2 regions of the Aliidongia sp. genome follow, and region 1 is predicted to be linked to the other one. Evidence: predicted binding sites of a transcription regulator. Region 1 holds the regulator's gene; the other holds the start of a gene.
What was found. The regulator HrcA, encoded in region 1, represses chaperone genes, less so after heat shock. The targets are predictions, from matches to a motif close to GTTAGCACTCNCCNNNGGNGAGTGCTAAC.
Positions count from the first base shown of each region.

Region 2: the regulator HrcA is predicted to act here: its motif matches at 3,674-3,702, upstream of groES (co-chaperone GroES).

Region 1 is NZ_DASZBY010000027.1:13,568-21,521, forward strand. Features, by position in the region: gene rsmI (16S rRNA (cytidine(1402)-2'-O)-methyltransferase) at 1-286, opposite strand, end outside; gene VGV37_RS04130 (penicillin-binding protein activator) at 556-1,695, shown strand; gene VGV37_RS04135 (hypothetical protein) at 1,655-1,828, opposite strand; gene VGV37_RS04140 (hypothetical protein) at 2,002-2,586, shown strand; gene hemW (radical SAM family heme chaperone HemW) at 2,614-3,804, opposite strand; gene rdgB (RdgB/HAM1 family non-canonical purine NTP pyrophosphatase) at 3,801-4,421, opposite strand; gene rph (ribonuclease PH) at 4,426-5,154, opposite strand; gene hrcA (heat-inducible transcriptional repressor HrcA) at 5,369-6,451, shown strand; gene grpE (nucleotide exchange factor GrpE) at 6,470-7,105, shown strand; gene dnaK (molecular chaperone DnaK) at 7,305-7,954, shown strand, end outside.
Region 2 is NZ_DASZBY010000091.1:12,753-20,706, reverse strand. Features, by position in the region: gene VGV37_RS17100 (xanthine dehydrogenase family protein molybdopterin-binding subunit) at 1-797, opposite strand, end outside; gene VGV37_RS17095 (hypothetical protein) at 890-1,426, opposite strand; gene groL (chaperonin GroEL) at 1,631-3,280, opposite strand; gene groES (co-chaperone GroES) at 3,332-3,622, opposite strand; gene VGV37_RS17080 (hypothetical protein) at 3,897-4,301, shown strand; gene mscL (large conductance mechanosensitive channel protein MscL) at 4,309-4,728, opposite strand; gene VGV37_RS17070 (tetratricopeptide repeat protein) at 4,787-5,356, opposite strand; gene VGV37_RS17065 (hypothetical protein) at 5,599-6,399, shown strand; gene VGV37_RS17060 (hypothetical protein) at 6,297-7,121, opposite strand; tRNA gene VGV37_RS17055 (tRNA-Val) at 7,369-7,444, opposite strand; gene VGV37_RS17050 (DUF3108 domain-containing protein) at 7,582-7,954, shown strand, end outside.

The DNA.
Region 1 (7,954 bases):
CGATCGCCTGGCGGACCAGCTTGAAGCCGGGATCGGACACGAGCGGGGTGCCGGCATCGGAAATCAGCGCCACCGCCTGGCCCTGCGCAACCCGGCCCAGCAACAGCGGCCGCATGCGCTCGGCATTGTGCTCATGGTACGGCAGCAGCGGGGCGTCGATGCCGTGGCGCTGTAGCAATTTTGCGCTCACCCGCGTGTCCTCGCAGGCGATCACGTCGACCTCGGCTAAGATATCCAGGGCTCGAAGCGTGATGTCCGCGATGTTGCCGATCGGCGTGGCGATAATATAGAGCCCGGCCGATGCACGTTTTCGCCCCTCGACGCGTTCATCCGTCGGGGATCTTCCTGGGCCCGGTCGTTCGGGTGCCGATTGTTTTAGCGTGCGTTTACTTGACGCGGGCGCCCGGCTAGTGTCCGGCCGCGCCTCCTCGGTCGCTTCGGAGAATGTGCTTGAACCGTCCGTCTCTCGCGAACCCGGTCTTGCGGCCTTTGGCCCTCGCATCTGTGGTGACCTTCGCTCTGAGCTTGGCTGGCTGCGGAACTCAGACCGTAGCGGTGAAGCCGCCGGTACAGCAACCCCCGGTCGCCGTGCTGACCGGCCCTGTCGTCGAGCCGCTGCTGCCCGTCGTAGCACCACCGAAGCCGACTAATCTGGTCGATGTCGGTGGCCGCAAGGACGTGGCGCTGCTGCTGCCCCTGAGCGGGCCGACGGCGCCGCTCGGCCGCGACATGCTCGATGCCGCCCAGCTGTCGCTCATCGAGCTGGGTGCCGACGACATGGTGCTGACGCCCAAGGATACCAAAGGCACGGCCGACGGTGCCGCCGCCGCGGCCCGGCTCGCCATCGCCGAAGGGGCCCGGCTGATCGTCGGCCCCTTGACCGCGACCGAGGCCGAGGCGGTGAAGCCGATCGCCCAGGCCGCCCACGTCAACGTGCTGGCGTTCTCCAGCATCGCGTCGATCGCCGGCGACGGCCTGTTCGTCATGGGTATCCTGCCGCGCGAGGAGCTGAACCGGATCGCCGGTTACGCCCATTCGACCGGCATCGATCATTTCGCGGCCCTGGTGCCCAACAATACCTATGGCCAGCTCGCGGCCGAGCAGTTCGGCCAGGCAGTCGCGGCGGCGGGCGGCACGCTCGACGACACCGAGGTCTACGAGCCCGGCGGCTCCGACCTGAAATCGGTGATCCGCCACATGGCGGCCAACGGCAAATTCACCTTCACCGCCTTGCTGGTGCCGGAGAGCGGCGCCAAGCTCAAGAATACCGTGGCCCAGCTGCAGCTCGCCGACGTTAACCAGCAGAAAGTCCGGCTGCTCGGCACCGGCATCTGGGACAGTCCCGACCTCGGCAGCGAACCGTCGCTGATCGGCGGCTGGTACGCGGCCCCGCCGCCCGACGCCCGCGCCGGCTTCCAGGACCGGTTCCGCCAGGCCTACGGCCATGCGCCGCAGCGGCTGGCGACGCTCGCCTATGACGCGGTCGGCGTCGCGGCGGTGCTCGATCGCACACCCGGCAGCGAATTTTCGGTGGCGGCCCTGACCAACCCGAACGGCTTCGCCGGCGCCGACGGCATCTTCCGGCTGCGCGACGACGGCACGGCCGAACGCGGTTTGGCCGTGCTGCAGGTCGAACACAGCGGCACCAGCGTGGTCAGCCCGGCGCCGGAAAGCTTCGGCGAGGCCGGGCAGTAAGGGCTGGCGCCCCTCGGCGGATGAAATCGAGCTTCGCCAGATCGATCAATTCCCGCGCCCTGCCGTCCAGCACCGCCTTCGTCATGACCATGCAGAACGGATAGGCCTCGCCCGCCGTCGTCTTCGGCGGCATCGCCGCCGCCCGAATGTGATCCGCTGGCAGCGTCAGCCAGGGAGCGCCCGAGTGGACCAGCAATCTTTCCAGGAAGTGGGCCTTCGCGGCGGCACGGCAGCCGGCCTACATGATCGGATGCGGTTCGAACCGGATCGCAGGCGCAAGGCGCCCTTAGCCCGGCAGGTCCACCGATGAAATTGCAAGAGACGATCGATTGTCGTTCTTGGGCGAAGCTCGCGCTCGTGCTGTGCTGCCTCGCGACCGCGCCGGCGCTTGCGCGGGCGGACGAGCCCAACGCTTCGGCTCGGGACGGTGCGCGCGATTTCGATTTCGATATCGGCGTCTGGCATACCCACATCCGACGGATCCTGGATCCGTTCGCGGGCGGTCAGCATGTCATCGAGCTGGACGGGGTGGTGACGGTAAGCAAGGTGTGGGACGGACGCGCGTCGTTGGAAGAGATCGAGGTGGACGGGCCGACCGGCCATTGGGAAGGGATGAACCTTTTCCTGTACAATCCCGTGGCGCACCAGTGGAGCCAATCCTATAGCAACAGCAAGGTCGGCACGATCGGCGCACCATTCGTCGGCGAATTCAGGAACGGTCGCGGCGAACTCATCTCGCCGGACACTCTGGACAATCGCGCGGTCCTCGTGCGCGCCGTCTGGTCGAACATCGAGACGAACGCGCATGATTACAGCGAGTCCTACTCGGAAGATGGCGGCGCGACGTGGCAGCTTTCCTTCGCCGCGCATCTGATCCGCGCGGCATCGTGAGCGGGGCGGTGGCAGGCGTGCTTTCCGCTAACGCAGCAAGGCTGCCAATACGGCGTTCAGGCGCTGGCGGCCGGCGTCGGTCGCCACCAGCCGCTCGTCGTCGAGCGCCACGAAGCCGCCCTCGGTCAGATGGCGGAGCGCCGTGGCATCGATCAGATCCTCGGGCTCCAGGCCCAGTTCCTCGCGGAACCGCCGGCGCGGAATGCCTTCGGCCAGACGCAGCCCCATCATGACCAGCTCCTCGGCCCGGGCGGTCGGATCGATGGTTTCGGTCTCCTGGGTGCCATGCCCTTGGGCCTCGACCCGGGCCAGCCAGGTCTCGGGCGCCTTGGCCTGGCGGGTCGCAGTCTTTTCGCCGTTTAGGGTCAGGCGGCCATGGGCGCCCGGTCCGACGCCGACATAGTCGCCATAGCGCCAATAGGTCAGGTTGTGCCGGCTCGCCTGTCCCGGCCGCGCATGGTTCGAAATCTCGTAGGACGGCATGCCCGCGCCCGCCAGATGGGCCTGGGTCATCTCGTAAAGCTCGCCGGCGAGCTCGTCGTCCGGCAGCACGAAATCGCCCCGCGCGTGGAGAGTCGCGAAGGCGGTGCCCTGCTCGATCGTCAGCTGGTAGACCGACAGGTGATCGGTGGCAAAGCCCAGCGCGCGATCCAGCTCGGCCGCCCAGGATTTCACGGTTTGTCCCGGCCGTGCATAGATCAGATCGAAACTGTAACGATCGAAATGCCGGGCCGCAAGGTCGATCGCGCCGAGCGCTTCCTCAGCGGAATGCTGGCGGCCCAGGAATTTGAGCGAGGCATCGTCGAGCGCCTGGATGCCGAGCGAGACCCGGTTGACTCCGGCGGTGCGGAAACCCTGGAACTTGTGGGATTCGACCGAGGTCGGATTGGCCTCGAGCGTGATCTCGATATGGGGGTCGAGCGTCCAGCGCCGGCCGATGCGATCGATGACCGCGCCGACGGTCGCCGGCTCCATCAGCGACGGCGTGCCGCCGCCGAAAAAGATCGAGGTGACGACGCGGCCGGCGGTCTGCCCGGCATAATGGTCGAGTTCGGTCAGCAGGGCGGCGCGCCAGCGATCCTGCTCGATCCGGTCGCGCACGTGGCTGTTGAAATCGCAGTAGGGGCATTTCGACAGGCAGAACGGCCAATGGACATAGATCGCGAAGCCCGGGGCGTCGGCCGTCCCGGGCGCCGCCGCTGCCGTCACCAGGCTCATGACGCGAAGCAGGCCTCGACCAGCTGGCTGAACGCTCGGGCGCGGTGGCTGATGCGGTGCTTGGTCGCCTCGTGCATCTCGCCGAACGTCTGGCTCAGGCCGTCGGGAATGAAGATCGGGTCATAGCCGAAGCCCCGGTCGCCGCGCGGGGGAAAGCTCAGGGTCCCGGACACCCGGCCCTCGAAGCTCTCGAAATGGCCGTCGGGCCAGGCGAGCGTCAGGGCGCTGACGAAATGGGCGCGGCGATTGTCGGTGCCGCGCTCGGCCAGCTCGCGTTCGATGCGGGCCATGGCGAAGCCGAAATCCTTCGACGGCCCGGCCCAGCGTGCCGAATAGATGCCGGGTGCGCCGTCGAGCGCATCGACCGACAGGCCGCTGTCGTCCGACAGTGCCGGCACACCGGCGGCCAGCGCCGCGGCCAAGGCCTTCAGTTCGGCATTGGCGAGGAAAGTCGTGCCGGTCTCCTCCGGCTCCGGCAGGCCATGCTCCGCGGCCGAGCTGACATGGATGCCATAGGGCGCCAGCAGCTCGACGATTTCGCGCAGCTTGCCCGGATTGTGCGTGGCCACGATCAGGCCGGTGCCGGTGAAGCGGCGGCGCGGAGTGGCGGCGCACATGGGATCAGAGCCCGCCCAGGCCGACGGCGGCGCGCTGCAGGCGGGCCAATTCCGCGATGCCCTTGCGCGCCAGCTTCATCATCTCGGTATATTGCTCCTCGGGGAAGGGCGCGTCCTCGGCGGTCGCCTGGATCTCGACGATCTTTCCGGTCGCGGTCAGCACGAAATTGGCGTCGGCATCGGCCGCGGAATCCTCGACATATTCCAGGTCGAGCACCGGCACGCCCTTGTAGATGCCGCAGGAAACGGCAGCGACCTGGTCGCGCAGCGGCAGGGCCGGGATCAGCTTGGCATCGACCAGGCCACGCAGCGCTAGATGCAGTGCCACATAGCTGCCGGTGATCGAGGCGGTCCGCGTGCCGCCGTCGGCCTGCAGCACGTCGCAATCGATCTTGACCTGCCGCTCGCCCAGTGCCTTCAGGTCGACGACCGCGCGCAGCGATCGGCCGATCAGCCGCTGGATTTCCTGGGTCCGGCCCGACTGCTTGCCCCGCGCCGCCTCGCGGTCGGTGCGGGTATGGGTCGAGCGCGGCAGCATGCCGTATTCGGCCGTGACCCAGCCGGCGCCGGTGTTGCGCAGGAACGGCGGTACCTTCTCTTCGACCGAGGCCGTGCACAGCACGTGGGTCTCGCCGCATTTCACAAGGCAGGAACCCTCGGCATACTTGGAAAAGCCGGGGGTGAGCGTCACCGGGCGGAGCTGGTCGACGGCGCGACCGGAGGGGCGTGACATGGGCTGGGCGCTACTTTCGCGAAGGCGGATCTGGATGAAGGGCGTCAAACTACTCCGCCGCCCGCCCGCGCGTCCAGGCTTTGGCGGGAATTGCTCCTGTGCGTTCCACGGGCCAAAGGTTGACGCTCGCCCCGGTCGTCCCTAAGTTTCGGCTCGCCCTGTCGCGATGGCAGGCTCCTATCCATCACTGTCTCACAAGGGACGATCGTCGACTTTGAGCGACCGCGACATCCCCCGCGCGCGAACGGAGACCCTGGTCGGCGCGCTGAACGAGCGCAGCCGGGACATCTTCCGTACGATCGTCGATGCCTATGTCGAGACGGGCGAGCCGATCGGCTCCCGCACCATCTCGCGCCGGCTGGGGCTGAACCTGTCGCCGGCGACGATCCGCAACGTGATGGCCGACCTGGAAGAGGCCGGCCTGCTGTTCGCGCCCCACACATCGGCGGGCCGGCTGCCGACCGATGCCGGGCTGCGCCTGTTCGTCGATGGCCTGCTGGAAGTCGGCCGCCTGTCCAAGGAAGAGCGCGACAATCTCGATGCGCGCTGTGCCGCCGGCGGACGCTCGTTCCCGGCGCTGCTGGAACAGGCGACGCAGACCCTGTCCGGCCTGTCGCGCTGCGCCGGGCTGGTGCTGGCGCCCAAGACAGAACGCGCGCTGAAGCATGTCGAGTTCGTGGCGCTCGGGCCCGGCCGCGCGCTGGTCGTGCTGGTGACCGAGGATGGGCTGGTCGAGAACCGGGTGATCGAGGTGCCGGTCGGCGTGCCGACCTCGGCCCTGGTCACGGCGGGCAATTTCCTGTCGGCGCGGCTGGTCGGGTTCACGCTCGACGAAGCCAAGGCGGCGCTGGTCCAGGAACTGGCGGCCAACCAGGCCGAACTCGACGAGTTGACGACCAAGCTGGTCCAGGCGGGGCTGGCATCGTGGGCCGGCGCGCCGGTCGGCTCGTCGGGCGGTTCGCTCATCGTGCGCGGCCAGGCCAACCTGCTCGAGGACATCAGCGCGCTCGAGGATCTCGACCGGGTCCGCCGGCTGTTCGAACTGCTGGAGACCAAGGACACGATGATGCGCCTGGTCGAGGCGACCCATCGCGGCGAGGGCGTGCAGATCTTCATCGGCTCCGCCAACTCGCTGTTCGGCATCGCCGGCTGTTCGATGGTGATCGCACCCTATATGAACAGCCGCGAACAGATCGTGGGCGCGATCGGCGTGATCGGCCCGACCCGCATCAACTATGCCCGGATCATTCCGATGGTCGACTACACCGCCAAGGTGATCGGGCGCTCAATTGGCTAAAGCAGGACCCAGACAGCAATGACCGAAGCCCCCAACACTCCCGATACCCCCAACGAGGCCGATACCGTGGCGGAAACGGTCGATATCGAGATCGCATCGCCCGAGGCGCGGATCGCCGAGCTCGAAGCTGAAGTTGCGAAGTTCAAGGATCAGGCGCTGCGGGCGCTGGCCGAGCAGGAGAATGTCCGCCGCCGCGCCCAGCGCGACCGCGAGGATGCGCTGAAGTTCGCGACCTCCGCCTTCGCCAAAGACCTGGTGACCGTCGCCGACAACCTGCGCCGCGCGATCGACAGCGTGCCGGAGGCCCAGGCGGCGGGCGACGAGCTGCTGAAGGGCCTGCTGTCGGGCGTGTCCGCGACCGAGCGGGAGCTGCTGGGCGCGTTCGAGAAGCACGGCATCCGCAAGCTGGATCCGCTGGGCGAGAAGTTCGACCATAATTTCCATCAGGCGATCTTCGAGCTGGAAAATACCGGCAAGGTCGCGGGCACGGTCGTCCAGGTTCTGCAGGCCGGCTATACGCTGCATGACCGGCTGCTGCGCGAGGCAATGGTCGGCGTCGCCAAGGGGCCGGTCGCCGACGGTGCGGCGACGGACGGCAAGCCTGCGGACGACAAGGGCACCGACGGTCATCAGCGGGTCGATCGCACCGCCTGATGCGGCTGGGGTGCGGCTTTTCAGGTTTTGGTCACGATTCCGTGACAGGAAAGCCCTTCACCCCGTTGCAGGGCCGGGAAGCCGCCCATATATAACGGCGGGCGTTCGGCAGTTGCCGCGGCGTCCAGGTTCAAAATTTGGGGGACGGCAAGGAGCGCTCTTCGGGGGCCCTCGCGTCCTGCTTGTTCGAGAGGCAGTAATGAGCAAAGTCATCGGTATCGATCTCGGCACCACCAATTCCTGCGTCGCCGTCATGGACGGCAAGACCGCCAAGGTCATCGAGAACAGCGAGGGCGCCCGCACGACGCCGTCGATGGTCGCGTTCACGGAAAGCGGCGAGCGTCTGGTCGGCCAGGCCGCCAAGCGCCAGGGCGTCACCAATCCGGAAAACACCTTCTCCGCGATCAAGCGCCTGATCGGCCGCCGCTTCGAGGATGCGGTCGTCAAGAAGGACATCGGCCTCGTTCCCTATAAGATCATCGGCGCCGACAACGGCGACGCGTGGGTCCAGAGCCGCGGCGAGAAGTTCGCGCCGTCGCAGATCAGCGCCTTCATCCTGCAGAAGATGAAGGAAACCGCCGAGGCGTATCTGGGCGAGACGGTGACCCAGGCGGTCATCACCGTGCCGGCCTATTTCAACGACAGCCAACGCCAGGCGACCAAGGATGCCGGCAAGATCGCCGGTCTCGACGTGCTGCGCATCATCAATGAGCCGACGGCGGCAGCGCTCGCCTATGGCATGGAAAAGCGCGGCTCCGGCACGATTGCGGTCTATGACCTGGGCGGCGGCACGTTCGACGTCTCGATCCTCGAGATCGGCGACGGCGTGTTCGAGGTGAAGTCGACCAA
Region 2 (7,954 bases), on a different contig from region 1:
TGCTCGGGATAGAGGAACAGCTTCATGCCGAAACCGCCGCCGACGTCGGGTGTCACCACGCGGATTTTCGATTCCGGCACGTTCAACACTTTGCCCGACAGCAGCTTGCGCAGCGTGTGCGAGCCCTGGCTGCCGGTGTAGAGCGTGTAGCGCTCGTCGCCGCGATCGTAATGACCCAGCGCGTTGCGCGGCTCCATCGAGGCGACGATGATGCGGTTGTTGACCAGATCGATCCGGGCGACGCGCTTCGCCTTGGCGAAACCGGCCTCGGTCGCCGCCTTGTCGCCCATCTGCCAGTCGAAGCAGAGATTGTTCGGGATATCGTCCCACACCAGCGGCTTGCCGGCCTCGAGCGCCGAACCGGTATCGGCGATCGCCGGCAGCATGTCGTAGTCGACCTCGACCAGTTCGGCCGCGTCGCGCGCTTCGGCCGGGGTCGAAGCCACGATCAGCGCGACCTGGTCGCCGACATGGCGCACCCGGTCGGTCACGAGTGCCGGATGCGGCGGATATCTGCCGGGGGTGCCGTCGATGTTGGTGATGGGCGCCGCGCAGGGGATCGGGCCGATGCCGTCGGCCTCCAGATCCTTGCCGGTCAGCACGCCGATGACGCCGGGAGCGGCCAGCGCCCCGCTCACGTCGATGCGGGTGATCCGTGCCGAGGCATGGGGCGAACGCAGGACATAGGCATAGGCCTGGTGCGGCAGGTTGATGTCGTCGGTATAGCGGCCGTGGCCGGTGATGAAACGCTGGTCCTCGGAGCGTCGCACCGACTGCCCCATGCCGAACTGACCCATGACGTTCCAGCCTCCCGTTTCATGCTTCGAATGCTCAGCATAGGAGGCGGGCACCGCCGGTGCCACACCTTCGTGGCCGCGGACGGGAAAACTTACGGCGCGCGCTGCGCTTCCGGCCGGCGCCGTGCGCGCAGGCGGGCGAAGGGTTTCCACTCGACGATCTTCCGCTTCAGCCGTTCGCTCGCCTGCCACAGCACGGTGCTCTTGATCGCGCCGTAGATCCGGTTTCGGGTCAGGCGGACCCAGGCATCGGCACGCCGGAACCAGGCGAGCCTGGACAGGCTCGGATAGCAGACCGACAGGATCCGGCCGACCACCGCCGTCGCGAACAGCTTGGCGCCGACCAGCACGCCCACGGCCAGCCAGTAGTGATGGCTGTGGAACAGCGCGATGACCAGCAGCTTCTCGGGCACGATCAGGGTCGAGGGCAACAGGAACAGGGCGAGCGCGCCATAGGGTGGCAGGCTGGCGGCCCAGGCCTCGGCCCGGGCGAACGGCGGCCAGCCGGCGAGACGGCCCAACAGGTGGCCCAGCCGCCGGATCAGCAGATCTTCGATCAGAAAGACGACGATCGCGAAAGGAGTGAGAAGACGCAGCAGAAGGTCGCGCAGCAGCAGAAGAGCGGACATGGGTTCCCTTGCACGGGTGGACGATGGGGCTGTCGCGGCCTTGCTACAGCAGATCGGAACGCGAACCATGCGGTACAAGGGGAAGGGGCGAAAGCAAAGCGCCGCGGACCTTTCGGCCCGCGGCGCTCGCATTGCTTCGGGTCTGACCGTTTCGAGGACGAAACGGTCAGATCCGGGAGGGGACTTGTTCGGCTGACCTTCTGATTAGAAGTCCATGCCGCCCATGCCACCCATGCCGCCCATGTCGCCGCCGCCCATCGAGGGGGCCTTCTTCTCGGGCTTGTCGGCGATCATGCACTCGGTGGTGATGAGCAGACCGGCGACCGATGCCGCATCCTGGAGGGCGATGCGCACGACCTTGGTCGGATCGATGATGCCGGCCTTGATCATGTCGGTGAACTCGCCCTTCTGGGCGTCGTAGCCCCAGTTGAAGTCGGTCGAGTCGAGCAGCTTGCCGACGATGATCGAGCCATCGACGCCGGAATTCTCGGCGATCTGGCGAGCCGGCGCCTGCAGCGCCTTCTTGACCAGGTTGATGCCGACCTGCTGGTCGTTGTTGGCAGGCTTCAGGTTCTCGATCGAACGGATCGCGTACACCAGCGTGACGCCACCGCCCGGAACAACACCTTCCTCGACCGCGGCGCGGGTCGCATGCATCGCGTCGTCGACGCGATCCTTGCGCTCCTTCACCTCGACCTCGGTCGCGCCGCCGACGCGGATGACCGCGACGCCGCCCGCGAGCTTGGCCAGGCGCTCCTGGAGCTTCTCACGGTCGTAGTCGGACGTGGTCTCTTCGATCTGCGCGCGGATCTGGCCGGTCCGGGCCTCGATGGCTTCCTTGCCGCCGGCGCCGTCGACGATCGTCGTGTCTTCCTTGGTGATCATGACCTTCTTGGCGCTGCCGAGCATGTCGAGCGTGACATTCTCCAGCTTGATCCCCAGGTCTTCGCTGATCAGCTGACCGTTGGTCAGGATCGCGATGTCCTCGAGCATCGCCTTGCGGCGATCGCCGAAGCCCGGCGCCTTGACGGCGGCGATCTTGAGGCCGCCACGCAGCTTGTTGACGACGAGCGTGGCCAGAGCCTCGCCCTCGACGTCCTCGGCGATGATCAGCAGCGGGCGACCCGACTGCACGACCGCCTCGAGCACCGGCAGCAGAGCCTGGAGACCCGACAGCTTCTTCTCGTGGATGAGGATGTAGGGGTTCTCGAGCTCTGCGACCATCTTCTCGGCGTTGGTCACGAAGTACGGCGACAGGTAGCCGCGATCGAACTGCATGCCCTCGACGACGTCCAGTTCGGTCTCGAGGCTCTTGGCCTCTTCGACCGTGATGACGCCTTCGTTGCCAACCTTCTGCATCGCGCGGGCGATGATCTGGCCGATTTCGGTCTCGCCATTGGCCGAGATCGTGCCGACCTGGGCGATCTCTTCGTTGGTCGAGACCTTCTTGGTGCGGCTCTTGACGTCGGCGATGACGGCCTCGACGGCCATGTCGATGCCGCGCTTCAGGTCCATCGGGTTGAGGCCGGCGGCAACAGCCTTGACGCCTTCCTTGACGATCGCCTGGGTCAGCACGGTCGCGGTCGTCGTGCCGTCGCCGGCCAGGTCGTTGGTCTTGGAGGCGACCTCACGAACCATCTGTGCGCCCATGTTCTCGAACTTGTCGGCAAGCTCGATTTCCTTGGCGACGGTGACGCCGTCCTTGGTAATGCGCGGGGCGCCGAAAGACTTGTCGATGACGACGTTGCGGCCCTTGGGGCCGAGCGTCACCTTGACGGCATTGGCGAGGATGTCGACGCCGCGCAGCATCTTGTCGCGCGCGTCAGTTCCGAATTTAACTTCTTTGGCAGCCATTTATCGATTCCTTGAATAGAGTTTCCGGCACGATCGGGTGGTTCGTCAGCCTCAGGCCGCGATCACGCCCACGATGTCCGACTCTTTCATCACGAGATAATCGACATCGTCGATCTTGATCTCGGTGCCCGACCACTTGCCGAACAGAACGCGGTCGCCGACCTTGACGTCGAGCGCCTGGATCTTGCCCTGCTCGTCGCGGGCGCCGGGGCCAACCGCGATCACTTCACCTTCTTGCGGCTTTTCCTTGGCCGTATCGGGGATGATGATACCGCCCTTGGACTTGCCTTCCTGCTCGATACGCTTGACCACAACGCGGTCGTGCAGCGGACGGAATTTCATGGGTCGCTCCTTGGGATAGCTGAAATAAGAATGATCTCGGCGAAGCGCACTGTTAGCACTCTCCACCGATGAGTGCTAGGCAAATACGGATCGGGTCCTGCCCTGTCAAGGCCGAAGCCGGTCGAATTTACGAGCACGGGGGACTGCCGGGCCGAGGCCGCAGGCGGCGCGTCTTCTAACACGGGTTCGACCGGACGGCCCGCGTTATATCGTGTTCCATAGCCAGTTCGTGTGACGCTTTTGGGGTGGTTCGGCCCGAGGGCGCTCCCATTTGATGGGCATGAGAACCGTGTTCCTCTGCCTGCTCGGCCTTATGGACCTCGCCGGATCCGCCCACGCGGACCAGGCCGGGTCCGTCTGGCTGCCGACTTTGGGCATGAGCATGCCGGGTGCCTCGACTGCGATTGCCGCACCGGCGATCCGGCCGGGACCACCTGTCGCGCGGCTGGCGCCGCCGCCGGTCTATGACAGGCCCGTGGTCCAGCCCGGCCTCTTTCCGACAGCGCCGGCCGCGAACGATCCAGTCGATCAGCAGAAGCGGGCGCTCTACCAGACACAGTTGCGGGCCCATCAGCGCGATCTCGCGAACCGAACGGGTCCGCTGCCGCGGGGTGCCGGTGCCAATGCGTTCGCGACCCAGCAGGAACTCAACCGCCTGCAGCTGCAGGCGCCGAACTGATCGCGCCTCAGACCGGACCCGGGCGTTGTTTCAGCAGGTCGCGGATCTCTTCCAGCAGCAATTCGCTCCGGGGCGGGGGCGGCGGGGCCGCGTCTTTCGGGCCGGCGAGCTTGTTCAGTTGCCGGACCAGCAGGAAGACCGCGAAGGCGACGATGACGAACTTGATGATCGAATTCAGGAACAGGCCGTAATTGATCGTGACGTCGCCGGCCGCCTTCGCTGCGGCCAGCGACTCATGGCCGCCGCCCTTGATGGTCACGAAGAAGTCCGAGAAATCGATGCCGCCGATGGCGAGGCCCAGCGGCGGCATCAGCAGGTCGTTCACCAGCGAATTGACGATCGCGGTGAAGGCGGTGCCGATGATGATGCCGACGGCGAGGTCGATCACGTTGCCCCGGACCGCGAATTTCTTGAATTCGTTCAGCATGCCGCAGACCTTTCCATTGTCGATGACTTTTGGCGAATTTGGCGGATGCCCTGCCGGTTCACGGCGGTGGGTCGAGATGGGGCGTTCTGCGGGCAACCGGGCGCAGCTTGCCGATCATCCGCCGGATGCCCTCCAGGTGAGGATTGATCGCCAGGGCCGCTTCGAACGCGATCAATGCGCCTTCCGTCTCCTCGGCGTGCATCAGGATCTGGCCGAGGCCGGCGAGGGCGCCGTAGTGCCGAGGCTCCAGCACCAGCACCCGCTCGATGTCGGCGATCGAGCGGTCGTGGCGGCCGGTCATGAACAGGATCGTCGCCCGCCGGTTCCACGCTTCGGCGAAGCCCGCGTCGTCGGCGATCGCCCGGTTCACGAGGTCGAGCGCCGTCTCGGCGTCGCCCAGCGCCAGCGCCTTCGACGCGTCGATCAGCGAACGGCGGGCCGCGCGATTGCCGGCATCGCCCCAGCGTTGCCAGATCAGCCGATCGAGCCTTTCGGCCTCGATCGACGAAGCGGTCTGATGCAATTGCGCGAAGGCCTCGTGCAAGACCGCGTCCCGGGTATCGAGCGGGGCGGCGCCGGCCAGGCAGCGGACGAGTGTCAGGACGGAAGCGTAGCGATCGTCGGTCATCGGGGCCCTTTTGTTGCCCATTGGCCCGATCTTCAACCCGCCGGCATCCCGCTGTCCAGCGCGAAGCCGTTGGTCGGCGGTCCTGCCGAGGCTTCACGGCCGGCGTTTGTTGTTCCGCGCCGTTCCCGATTCGTGCGATATAAAAACATTAGAACTTTCTGCTGCGGGTTTGCCGGTCAATGTTCAAGTCGGGCGTTTTCGTCTCCGATACAGGGCAGCTCCTGGACGCACGTCCAAGCGAGTTGCGGTGGCACCTGGACTATGCCCGCGCCGATTTCGATCTTTCGAATTATGCGATACGCAACCTGGGCTTCGTCTGGTTCAAGCCGGAGACGAACGGGGCTCGCCTCAAGCTGCGCGCCGATCTCTTCACCAAGGCCTGTTTCGAGCAGGTCGTGCGCCTGGTGCTCGAGCATCGGATCGTGCGGCTGGTGATCGAGCACGAAGGCGAGGGCGAGCCGGCCGAAGTGCTGCACAACATCAACGACATCATCGCGCGGCTCGATTTCCTGCGTGGAACCACGCCGGGCGAACATCCTCGCGAAAGCTACATCCTCGAGACGCTCGATCTCGGCCGGCTGCGCCACGGCAAGCGGCGGCGGATGGCGGAGGCATTCCAGAGCTGGTTCCGCAGCCATGGGCGCCTGCCGTCCAACTTCGAGCCGCTGCGGCGCGTGGGCGCGTTCGAGGGCGGCCATCTGCTGGTCAGCCTCAAGGGGCGGGACCAGGCGATCATCCGCGCCTGGCCGAACAACATCCTGTGCTATTCGCCCAGCGAGAGCGCGCGGCTGATCGGCCGGGACCTGTCCGATCAACCGGACAGCAAGTTCGCTCAATGGTCGGCCAAGCCCTACTACGAGGTCGTGCAGGAGGCGGCGGCCCGCCTGGATCTGGTCGAGGCCGTGATCAGGCCGCCGAACGGACCGCCGCTCATCTCGCGCTACGAACGCCTTCTGCTGCCCTGGCGCACCAGCTCTGGCGAGTACTGGGTGTCCGGCACCTCGCATACCCGCTCGCGACGCTTGCTGAGGTCGGCCAGATAGACCGCGACGTCGGCCGTCAGGTCTGTCTTGTGTCGCCAGGTCAACAGCAGGTCGACGACGGGCCGGTAGCTGTCGCGGATCCGGATCCAGGGTTCGCTGTCCGGCAGCCCGTACGAGACCAGAATGCCGTGATCGACCGGACCTTGCTCGACGAACGAGATTACATGGTCCGGGTCCCAATTGGTAAGCGCCAGGGTCCGGGTCATGCGCGGCAGGATCCAGGACAGTCCTTTGCCGCGCCAGTCCGGTCGATACCACAGGCCACCGGACAGGGCCACGCGCCCGGTGATGTCGGACGCCTTGGGAGCAGTGACCTCGATTCGCTCCGAAGGGCCGGCCTGGCTGGCGGGATCGCGGTAGAACAGCCGCAGATGTTCCAGCTCGGCCGCGAGCGTCGTCGCCTCCAGATCGAGCAGGCGCGAAACCTGGGTCGCGACAATTTCTCCCTTGGCGTCATGCAGCTCGAACATGAAGGCATGGTGTGCTTGAATATCGCTTTGCACCGGATCGAAAACCGGCATCAATGGTGCCCAGCTGTCCAAGTGCCGGCGATTGACCTTGAACAGTCTTCGCAAGTCATGGGAGAGGTAGAGCTTTAGGCCAAGCTCGTTCAGTGCGCGATCTCCTTGCAGGAGGAAGCGACCGATCTCACGCTTGGGACCGTGATGAACGCGAAGTTCTTCGGTAAAACGGACGGGTGCTGTAACGATATCGCGGGGCATGGCAAGATCCTCATCTGCCGAAAAGCAACCTGGAGGATCGTGCGCGCTGAAATGCCCGCGAGCCGAGGGAGTTCGACATCCAAGCAACCTGGAGCGGCCTGGATCTCAGAGAGGTATCGGGCGTTTAGAATTCGAGGGTTCGGCTTGGTCGAAGGCCGGTCTCATCGCTGCCGAAGCGAAACGGCGGCATCGACAGGCACTTACGCCTGCAGCGTCGGATGGACTGGAAGGAAGGGAGCGGCGAGGATGGTGGGCGCGACAGGATTTGAACCTGTGACCCCTTGCGTGTGAAGCAAGTGCTACTACCGCTGAGCTACGCGCCCATCCTCGCGACGGTTGCGGGTTTTAGGCGGCGGGCGCCGTCTGTGTCAAGCATCGATGGCGCGCGCCGGGATGCGGGGCAGGTCCGCAGGCGCGGAATGGACCGGGCGGGCGCCGAGGTGCGCAGGGAGGTTGCCGCATGGGGCTGATGGGACTGGGGAGGATGGCCTGGGGACGGACCGGCGCCGGCCTGCTCATGGCGGCCGGGCTGGCGACTGCCCCGTCCTGGGCCGAGGACGCGACGCCCATGGACCTGTCCTACGATCTCAGCCTGGGCGGCCTGACCATCATGAGTTTCGAGCTGGGCGTCAGGACGGCGAACGACCGCTACGTGCTCGATTTTTCCGGACGCACGCGCGGCATGTTGAGCCTGCTCGGCAGCGGCTACGTCGTCTCGTCGAGCCAGGGGCGCCTGTTGCCCGGCGGCGAACCTCAGCCGGAGGTTTTCGTCAGCCATTCCGACGGCAACGAGGGCGAGCGGCGGGCGCAGATCCGCTACGGTGCCCAGGGAC